DNA from 2 places in the Micrococcus sp. iso_239 genome. Region 2 is predicted to be linked to the other one. Evidence: predicted binding sites of a transcription regulator. Region 2 holds the regulator's gene; the other holds the start of a gene.

Evidence for each region. The regulator HspR, encoded in region 2, represses chaperone genes until heat shock. The targets are predictions, from matches to a motif close to AAGTTGAGTCNNNNNGACTCAACTT.
Region 1: AC0VX2_RS08330 (Hsp20/alpha crystallin family protein) is a predicted target of HspR. The motif match lies at 2,248-2,272, and genes of this name have one in related genera.

What each region holds. Positions count from the first base shown of each region.
Region 1 is NZ_CM149672.1:1,799,298-1,804,253, reverse strand. It holds gene AC0VX2_RS08350 (DNA recombination protein RmuC) at 1-539, opposite strand, end outside; gene AC0VX2_RS08345 (hypothetical protein) at 605-1,042, opposite strand; gene AC0VX2_RS08340 (O-acetyl-ADP-ribose deacetylase) at 1,099-1,665, shown strand; gene AC0VX2_RS08335 (YdhK family protein) at 1,662-2,213, shown strand; gene AC0VX2_RS08330 (Hsp20/alpha crystallin family protein) at 2,364-2,825, shown strand; partial or broken gene AC0VX2_RS08325 (GMC oxidoreductase) at 2,935-3,387, opposite strand; gene ychF (redox-regulated ATPase YchF) at 3,787-4,872, shown strand.
Region 2 is NZ_CM149672.1:2,051,692-2,056,647, forward strand. It holds gene trmB (tRNA (guanosine(46)-N7)-methyltransferase TrmB) at 1-987, shown strand, start outside; gene AC0VX2_RS09565 (alpha/beta hydrolase) at 1,010-2,077, opposite strand; gene AC0VX2_RS09570 (heat shock protein transcriptional repressor HspR) at 2,056-2,607, opposite strand; gene AC0VX2_RS09575 (DnaJ C-terminal domain-containing protein) at 2,604-3,596, opposite strand; gene AC0VX2_RS09580 (nucleotide exchange factor GrpE) at 3,665-4,327, opposite strand; gene dnaK (molecular chaperone DnaK) at 4,489-4,956, opposite strand, start outside.

The sequences.
Region 1 (4,956 bases), 250 kb from region 2:
TCCCTGCCGGACAGCGTGGCCTGCTCCGTGAAGTCCACGTGGTGGAGCATGCCCGCCGCCTCGACGACCCGCCGCAGCTGCGCCTCGCCCCAGTGGCCCCGCGCGGAAGTGGACTTGAGCGTGGCCATGAGCGACGTGGTCTGGTTCAGCAGGTCCCGGTCGGTGGCTGCGGCGGCGCGGAGCTGCTCCCCGAGCCGGCCGAACTGGGACGCCCGATCCCGTTCCAGCACGCTCACCTGCTCCTGGAGCGCCGCCAGCCGCTGGCCCAGCGGCGCGAGCGTGGACATCACCTGGGACTCCGCGCGTTGGCGTTCGGCGTCCTCGGCGCGCGCGGCCGTGAGCGCACGCTGCTCCGCCCGGGCGGCCGCGAGCGCCTCTCGCGCCCCCTGGTGCTCGGTGCGCAGCGCGGCCAGCTCGGCCTGGGCCCGGCGGGCCTCCTCACCGCCGTCGGCCGCCCGGCGCCACATGAGCCACGCGCCCAGCAGGGCGCCCAGCACGAGTCCGAGGGTGAGGGCGAGCAGCAGGCTGAGGATCTCCATGACCCCACCCTCGCAGGCTGCACGGACACGGTAGGCCGCGGCGCGCCGTCGTCGTGGCGGGCGGCTCAGCCGAAGAGCGGGTTGGGGCCGTTGGCCACGACCTGCGGGTCGCCGTCGACGCGGGCGGCGATGCCCGCCGCGGCCACGCCGGGCAGGTACGGGAAGACCATGCGGGTCGAGGCCAGGGCGGCGGCGTCGAAGGCCTCCACCGCGACGGCCGGGCGGGGTCCGTCCGCCGTCTCGATCTCGCCGTCGAACACGGCCACCGCCCGCGTGGGGCGAGGGCTGATCTTCGCGACCGTGGCGGCCGCCTGCTCGGGCTGGAGGTCCGGGTGCTCCCACATGCCGCGCTGGCCGTCGGCCGTGACGGCGAGGATTGTGGGGGCGAACACGGGCTGCCGGCCGAGCGTGTTGAACACGTGCTCCACCGCGAGGCTGATCAGCGGCAGCAGCTCGCCGCCGGGAGGCGTGGGGGTCGGTCCGGTGGGCGTCGGGGTGCTCATGGGGCCGAGGCTACCGGCCCTGTCCGACGGCGCCCACCCGCGCCTAGCGTGAACCCATGCAGCTCACCATCGCCCCCGGGGACATCACGGCCACGCACGCGGACGCCGTCGTCAACGCCGCCAACTCCACCCTGCTCGGCGGCGGAGGCGTGGACGGCGCCATCCACCGGCGTGGCGGTCCCGAGATCCTGGCCGAGTGCCGCCGCCTGCGCGAGACCGACCTGCCGGAGGGGCTGCCCGCCGGCCAGGCCGTGGCGACGACGGCGGGGCGCCTGCCCGCGCGCTGGGTCATCCACACGGTGGGCCCGGTGTGGGCCAAGACGATCGACAAGTCCGACACCCTCGCCTCGTGCTACCGCGAGTCCCTGAAGGTGGCGGCCGGGCTCGGCGCCCGGACGGTCGCGTTCCCGGCGATCTCCGCGGGGATCTACGGCTGGCCCATGGAGGACGCGGCGCGGATTGCCGTCGAGACCTGCCACGCGATGGCGGACGAGGTGGGCGACACCGTGGACGAGGTGCTGTTCGTGCCGTACGGCGAGACGGCGGAGGCCGCGTTCCGTGCGGCGCTCGGGCACCTCGAGGCCCCCCAGACCACCGATGACGAAGGAGACACCGGACGATGACCATGCGTTTCTGGACCAGGACCGTCGCCGTGACTGCGGCGAGTCTGCTCGCGCTCACCGGCTGCGCGACGGGAGGGGAAGAGGCGGCGACGTCGTCCTCCCACGGCGGGCACGCGGGCCACGCGATGGACGGCGGCCCCGCCCCCGAGGGCATCGAGCCCGCCGCGGACCCGGCCCACCCCGTGGGCACCGAGGTCACCCTCATGGCGGACCACATGCCCGGGATGGAGGGGGCCGCCGCCACCGTCGTGGGCGCGTACGAGACCACCGCCTACTCCGTGGACTACCGGCCGACGACGGGCGGGCCCGAGGTGACGGACCACAAGTGGGTCGTCCAGGAGGAGCTGGAGGACGCGGGCGCCGAACGCCTGCCCGACGGCGCGGCGGTCACCCTCGCGGCTGACCACATGCCGGGCATGCAGGGTGCGGAGGGCACGGTGCACTCCTCGACGGATGAGACCGTCTACATGGTGGACTACGAGTCCGACGGCATGCGGATGAGGAACCACAAGTGGGTGGTGGAGAGCGAGATCGCCTCGGCGGGCTGACCCCGGGCCGGGAGGGTCCTGACCGCCCGCCTGGAAGTTGATCGAACTTCACGTAGATTTCTGGAATAGGCTCGCCGGGCGTGCTGTTGTAGTGGTCAGACGCCGCGGTGTCAGCGGCGCCCACCCGAATCCCGAGGAGAGTGAACCGACATGGCCCGTCCTATCGATCCGTTCCGTGAGATGGAGCGCCTGGTGAACGGTCTGACGCCCCGCGCGACCGGCACCGTGTCCATGCCCATGAACCTGTACCGCGAGGGCGACGTCTTCGTCGCCGAGGTCGAGCTGCCCGGCGTCGACCCGGCCTCCATCGACGTGGACGTGGAGGAGCGCACCCTCACCGTCCGCGCCGAGCGCAAGGAGGACCCGGCCCGCGAGGACCGACGCTGGCTCACCCGTGAGCGTTCCGCCGGCACCTTCGCCCGCCAGCTCACCCTGGGCGAGGGCCTCGCCCTCGACCGCATCCAGGCCGACTACAGCGACGGCGTCCTGACCCTCACCATCCCGGTGGCGGAGCAGGCCAAGCCCCGCAAGATCTCCGTCACCCACGGCGGTGCTGCCCCCGTGGCCGGGCAGACCGTGGAGGGCGAGACCGCCGAGACCACCGGCGAGTGACCGGCCTCTGACGGAGCCGCGCGCGGCCGGCGTGACCGGCGCGCGGTCCGTCCCCCGAACGCAGATGCGGCGGGCCCCCCACCGGGGGCCCGCCGCATCTGCGTGGCGGTCAGGCGCGATCGGCCAGGATCAGCTGCGCCGCCTTCTCACCGATCATGACGCACGTGATGTTGGGGTTCACGGTCACGTGCTCGGGCATCACGGAGGCGTCGGCCACGCGCAGACCCGTCACGCCCTTGACGCGCAGGCGGGCGTCCAGGGGGCTCATGGCGTCGTCGTCGGCGCCCATGCGCACCGAGCCCACCGGGTGGTACACGGTGTTGTGGGTGCGGCGCACGTAGTCGGCGATCTCCTCGTCCGTCTGCGCCTGCTCGCCCGGGGCCAGCTCGCGCCCCGCCCACGCCGCCATGGCCGGCTGGGAGACGATCTCCCGGGCCAGTCGGATGCCGGCCACCGCGACGGCCATGTCATGGCCCTCCGGGTCGGTGAAGTAGCGCGGGTCCACGGCCGGCTTGTCCCGGTAGTCGTTGAAGCGCAGGCGCACGGTGCCGCGGGACTTGGCGTCGGGAGGGCCCGGCGGCCCTGCGGTCTCGGCTGTCGTCCTCTGGTCGGCAGACACGGGTGTGCTTACTGTCGACGGGGTCTGGGCGGCCCGTCCACCCTACGGATCGGTCATCTGGACGGGGATGCGTGCTGGGCGGTGCGGGTCTCTGGGTTCCGTGGGCACGCCGGGCTGGGGCTGGGGCTGCCGGGCCCCGTGGCCGCCGGGCCTCTGGGTTCCGTGGGCAGAAAAGCAAGGGTTTCTGCCCCCGGAAGCGAAAACCCTGCCGGTTCTGCCCCCGGAACAGGGGAGAGCGCGCTTTCTGCCCACGGAGCGGGCGGGGCTGCCGGTTCTGCCCACGGAACGGGGCCGGTGCGGGACGCCTCCGCCGCGGCGGGCCCGCCGGTAGACTGCCGGACTGTGGCTTTGACTATCGGATTCGTGGGACTGCCCAACGTGGGCAAGTCGACCCTGTTCAACGCGCTGACGCGCCAGACCGTGCTCGCGGCGAACTACCCGTTCGCGACGATCGAGCCGAACGTGGGCGTGGTGAACCTGCCGGACGAGCGGCTGCCCCAGCTGGCCGAGATCTTCGGCTCCGAGCGCATCCTGCCGGCCACGGTGTCCTTCGTGGACATCGCCGGCATCGTGAAGGGCGCCTCGGAGGGGGAGGGCCTGGGCAATCAGTTCCTGGCCAACATCCGTGAGGCCCACGCGATCGCCCAGGTGGTGCGCGCGTTCGACGACGGCGACGTCGTCCACGTGGACGGCAAGGTGGACCCGGCCTCGGACATGGAGACCATCAACACCGAGCTGATCATCGCGGACATGCAGACCGTGGAGAAGGCGATCCCGCGCGTCGAGAAGGAGGTCAAGGGCAAGAAGAAGGAGCCCGCCGACCTCGAGGCGCTCAAGGCCGCGCTCGCGGTGCTGGAGCGGGGCGAGACGATCTTCGCGGCGAAGGACAAGGACAAGCTGGACATGGACCGGCTGCGCGAGCTGAGCCTGCTCACCGCCAAGCCGTTCATCTACGTGTTCAACTCGGACGAGGGTGTGCTGGGGGACGAGGCCAAGCAGCAGGAGCTGCGCGATCTGGTGGCCCCCGCCGACGCCGTGTTCCTGGACGCCAAGCTCGAGTCCGACCTCGTGGAGCTCTCCGAGGAGGAGGCCGCCGAGATGCTGGAGATGGCCGGGCAGGACGAGTCCGGGCTGGACCAGCTGGCCCGCGTGGGCTTCTCCACCCTCGGCCTGCAGACCTACCTGACGGCCGGGCCGAAGGAGACGCGCGCGTGGACCATCCCCGTCGGCGCGACCGCTCCGGAGGCCGCCGGCGTGATCCACACCGACTTCCAGCGTGGCTTCATCAAGGCGGAGATCGTGAGTTTTGATGACCTGATCGCCGCCGGGTCGATGGCCGATGCCAAAGCCGCCGGCAAGGTGCGCATGGAGGGCAAGGACTACGTCATGAAGGACGGCGACGTGGTGGAGTTCCGGTTCAACGTGTGATTCGTTGAAATCATGCGGTTTTTGGCGCCGTTAGTCTGTGGCATGACGCAGAATTATGGCGAGCCTATGGCAGTCGTGTCGTAG
Region 2 (4,956 bases):
CACCTGCCCCGCCCCTGCCCGGACGCACCCGGCCCCGACGCCGTGCCGCCGCCCGCCGAGCGCGTCCACGCGCACGACCACAATCGGGACAAGGACCCCGCCCTCGTCCGACGGGAGCCGGTCTCCTTCGTCCGGCGCGGCGCGCGCCTGAACGCGGGGCGACAGGCGGTGTGGGACCGCCAGGCGGAGCGGGTCCTCGTGGACGTGCCCCGCGGCCGCGGCGCCACCTCGGTGGACGCCCGGGCCCGACTGGACTGGGCGGGGGTGTTCGGGCGCGAGGCTCCCCTGCTGGTGGACATCGGCTCGGGGCTGGGCGAGTCCACGGCGCAGGCCGCCGCCGACCGGCCGGACTGGAACGTGCTCGCCGTCGAGGTCTACGTGCCCGGCCTGGCCGCGCTCATGACGCGCGTGGAGCAGCAGGGCCTGGAGAACGTCCGCGCCGTGGAGGCCAACGCGCCCGAGCTGCTGGACGCCCTGCTCACGCCCGGCTCCGTCTCCGAGGTGTGGGTGTTCTTCCCGGACCCGTGGCACAAGAAGCGGCACCACAAACGCCGTTTGGTCTCCCCCGCCTTCGCCGATCGCGTGGCGCGGGTGCTCACCCCCGGCGGGGTGCTGCGGCTGGCGACGGACTGGTCGGGCTACGCCGTGCAGATGCGCGAGGTGCTCGAGGCGCACCCGGAGTTCGAGAACCTCTTCCCCGGGCGCGCCGCGGGCGAGGACTCTCCGCTCACGCGGGTGCGCCGCGAGGGCAGGGAGACCGAGGTGGGTGCCCAGCCGCTGCCCGCGGGATGGGAGAGCGCGGCCGAGGAGGAGCGCCCCCTGCGCGCCGGCCTGGGCGAGGCGCGGGCCGGCGCGGCGGCCGCGGACCCCGTGGACCACGACGGCGGCTGGGCGCCCCGGTTCGAGGGCCGACCGATCACGAGCTTCGAGGCGAAGTCCCAGCGGGCCGGGCGGCTCGTGTTCGACCTGGCGTACCGCCGCCGCTGAGCACGGGGCCCGACGGGGTCGCTCAGGCCGGGGCGACCGGCCCGGCCGGGTCGGCGCCGTCCGGAACGGGCGACAGCGGCAGGCCGGCGGTCACCCGCGCGGTCGCCGCGAGCGTCACGGACCCGGCGTCCCGGTAGCCCCTCGGGGCGTCCTCGGGGGCCGTCGGCGACCAGCGGGCCGTGCGGTGGCCGCGGACGGCGGCCCCCGCCAGGCCGGGCCGCGGGGCCACCGGCAGCGCGGCGGCGTCCGTCCAGTCCCGACGACGGCCGACCGCGCGGCCGACCCGGGCGAGGAGATCGCCCGGGGCCAGGGCGCGGAACGTCCGCCCGGACCGCAGGCCGAGGTGCGCGGCCCGGGCCGCCAGGGCGGCGGGCAGGCCGACCGTGCCCGAGACCACGAGGGCCTCGACGGGACGCTCGGCCGGCCACGGGGCCTCCGCGTCGTCGGGCTGCAGGCCCCGGTCCGCGAGCAGGCGCAGGGCGTGCGCGGCCACGAGCGAGCCGTACGAGTGGGCCTCCACGGCCCCGTGCACGGCGGTCCCGCGGGCGCGCAGGGCCGGGGCGACATCGTCGTCCTCCCCCGGCCCGTGGCGCAGGAACTCCCACCAGGCCCGCACATCCGCGGCGAGCATCGCGCCGCCGCGCCGGCCGGGGCCGTCGAGCACCACCCGCCAGGGCGTGGGTGCGGGGTAGCCGAGCCACCCGATGACGACGGGGCGGGGTGCGCCGGCGGCGCGCTGGGCGGCGGCGAGGTGGGCGGCCTCCCGGGCCGTCCCCCACATGGCCGTCTGGGGGCGGATGCCCATGCCAGAGACGAGCCAGGTCAGGTGGGTGGCGGTCGCGGGGTCCCCCGCGGCGACCACCGCGCGCGGCCCGTCCGGGCCCTCGAGGACGTAGTCCAGCAGATGCCGGGCGGGCAGGTGCGGGTCCATGCCCTCCGGCTTGAGGGCGTGGACGATCCCGTCCAGGGCGCTCCGGGCCTGCCGGCCGAGGCCGTCGCGCCGGGCCATGTCGGCGCGCAGCCGCTCCTGCACGCGGGACCGCGCGGCCGCCCCGAACGACGCCCGGCTCAGTCCTGCTCGGACTGCCACGTGGGCACCCGTCGGAGGCCTGCGACGCCGGAGGGCAGCCTCCGCAGGCCGCTCGGGCAGGCCTCGCCCGCGGTGTCCGCCCCGGCCCGTGCCGCGGCGTGACGGCGGACGGCCATCCGGTCGGCGTAGCGGGCCGAGACGTCACCGCCGGAGCCCACGGTGAAGACGCGGGCCAGGCGGGAGGCGTGGTGGAGGCGGTCCACCTGGGCAGCCAGCTCGACCACGGTGTCCTGCAGCTGCTCGACCTCGCGCTGCAGCGCGATCACGCGGCGGATGCCCTCCAGCGAGATGCCTTCACGGCTCAGGGTCTGCACGGTCTGCAGCCGCTCGACGTCGGCGAGGGAGTAGCGGCGGTGCCGTCCGTCCTGGCGGGCGGGGACCACGAGGCCGAGCCGGTCGTACTGGCGCAGGGTCTGCGGATGCATGTCCGCCATCTCGGCGGCCACGGAGATCACGAAGACCGGGGCGTGCCGGTCGGGACCCCCCTCGCGGCCCCGGTCCGCACGGGCGGCGCCGTCGCGGGCGCTCACCAGGCTGCCTTCCGGGCCAGCTCCCGCCGCGGATCGTCGCCGGCAGTGGCGGACTGCAGGGCCTCGACGGCGGCGCGGGCGTCGTCGTTGAGCGTGGTGGGCACGGTGACGCGCAGCTCCACGAGCAGGTCACCCGTCGTCGTCCCGCGCTCGACACCGCGGCCCTTCAGGCGCAGCACGCGGCCACACTGGGAGCCCGCCGGCACCTTCACCTTCACGGGGCGCTCCAGCGTCGGCACCTCGATCGTGGCGCCGAGGGCGGCCTCGGGGAAGGTGACGGGCACGGTGATCCGCAGGTCGTCCCCGTCCCGGCGGAAGAACTCGTGCTCGCGCACGTGTACGGTGACCAGCAGGTCGCCGCGGCCGGCCGGGCCGGGCGAGCCCTTGCCGCGGGCACGGACCTTCTGGCCGTCGCGGATGCCCTTCGGGATCTTCACCTCGATCGTCTCGCCGTCCGGGCCGCGCAGGGACACCGTGGTGCCCTGGATCGAGCCGCGGAAGGAGATCGTGGTGGTGGCGGTGCGGTCCGCGCCCTTCGTGGGGCGCGGCCGCGCGTAGCCGGCGTCACCGAAGCCGCCGGGGCCGAAGCCGCCGGTCTGGCCGGCGGCGCCGCCGAACATCCCGCTGAACAGGTCCGACAGGTCGGGCCCGGACTGCGTGGTGCGGGGGCCGCCCCCGCCGCCGAACATGCCGCCGAAGACGTCCTCGAAGCCGCCGCCGCCGGCACCGCCCGGGGCGGAGAACCGGGCGCCGCCGCCCATCGCGCGGATCGCGTCGTACTCCTGGCGCTCCTGGGGGTCGCTCAGGACGGCGTACGCCTCCGAGATCTCCTTGAACTTCTTCTCGGCCGCCTCGTCCCCGGGGTTCTGGTCCGGGTGGTGGGTGCGGGCGAGCTTGCGGTAGGCCTTCTTCACATCCGCATCGGAGGCGTCCTTGGACACCCCCAGGGTCGCGTAGAAGTCCTTGTCCATCCAATCCTGCGAGGCCATGGTGCCTCCTCTCGTGTGCATCGGTCAGGGGGTCGGCCGGCGGCGGGGTGGGCCGCCGGCCGACGGGGTCACTCGTCTCCGGCGGAGACCATCACCTGGGCGGCGCGCAGCACGCGGCCGTCCCGGACGTAGCCGTTGCGGAAGACCTGGACCACGTGGTCCGCGGGCACCTCCGCGTGCGGCTGGCGCATCACGGCCTCGTGCAGGGCCGGGTCGAACTCGACGCCGGCCAGCGCCGCCTGGTCGTGGCGCTCGAGGCCGAGGCCGGCCAGGACGGTGTCGAGCTTGGTCGCGATGGCGGCGAACGGGCCGTCCGTCAGGTCGCCGGCGGCGCGGGCGGCGTCGATGTCGTCGAGCACCGGCAGCAGCGCGGTGACGGCCTTGAGCACGCCGGCGTCCCTGGCCAGGTCGCGGTCGCGGTCCACGCGACGCTTGTAGTTCACGAACTCGGCCTGCAGACGTCGCAGGTCGGTCTCGAGCTCGGCCTCGCGGTCCGAGGCCGCGGGCTGCGGCGCCTCGGTCCCGGCCTCCGCGCCGGCCTCGTCGAGGATGCGCTCGGCCTGGGCGAGGGCGTCGCCGTCCTCGGCCTGCTCGGCCGCGCTCTCAGCGGAGACACGGCGCTCACCGGTCTCGGGGTCGATGCGGCGACGGTCGTTGAACACGATGGGCTCCTCCTCGGAGCCGCGCTCGGCGTCGGAGGAGCCGTGCGGACGCTGCTGGTCGGCGCTCATGGTGTGTCCTTTCGAAGCGGGTGGGCGCGGCGGGTCCGCCGCGCGGGGGTGGTGCGGGAAGGCCGGCGGGCTGGCCCGGCAGGGGCGCTGCCGGGCCGGCCCGCCGGCGTCGTGGGCCTCCGGGCGGGGCGGGCGTGGACGCCCGCCCCGGCCCCGGGGTGTCAGGCCTTCTTCTCGTCGTCCTCGTCGACCACCTCGGCGTCGACGATGTCCTCATCGTCGCCCTGCGGGGCGGCGGACTCGGCGCCGGCGTCGGCCGACTCCGCGCCCTGCTGGGCGTAGAGGGCCTCGCCGATCTTGACCTGGGAGGCCTGGAGCTTCTCGAACGCGGCGGCGACCTCGTCGTCGTTGTCCTGCTTCTCCAGGGCGGCCTTCAGGGCGTCGACGTCGGCCTGCACCTCGGTCTTGACGTCCTCGGGCAGCTTGTCGCCGTTGTCCTGCAGGAGCCTCTCAACGGAGTAGGCGGACTGCTCCGCCTGGTTGCGGCGGTCGGCGGCCTCGCGGCGCTTCTTGTCCTCGTCCGCGTGGGCCTCGGCGTCCTTGACCATGCGGTCGATGTCCTCCTGGGACAGCGAGGAGCCGCCCGTGATGGTCATCGACTGCTCGGTGCCGGTGCCCTTGTCCTTCGC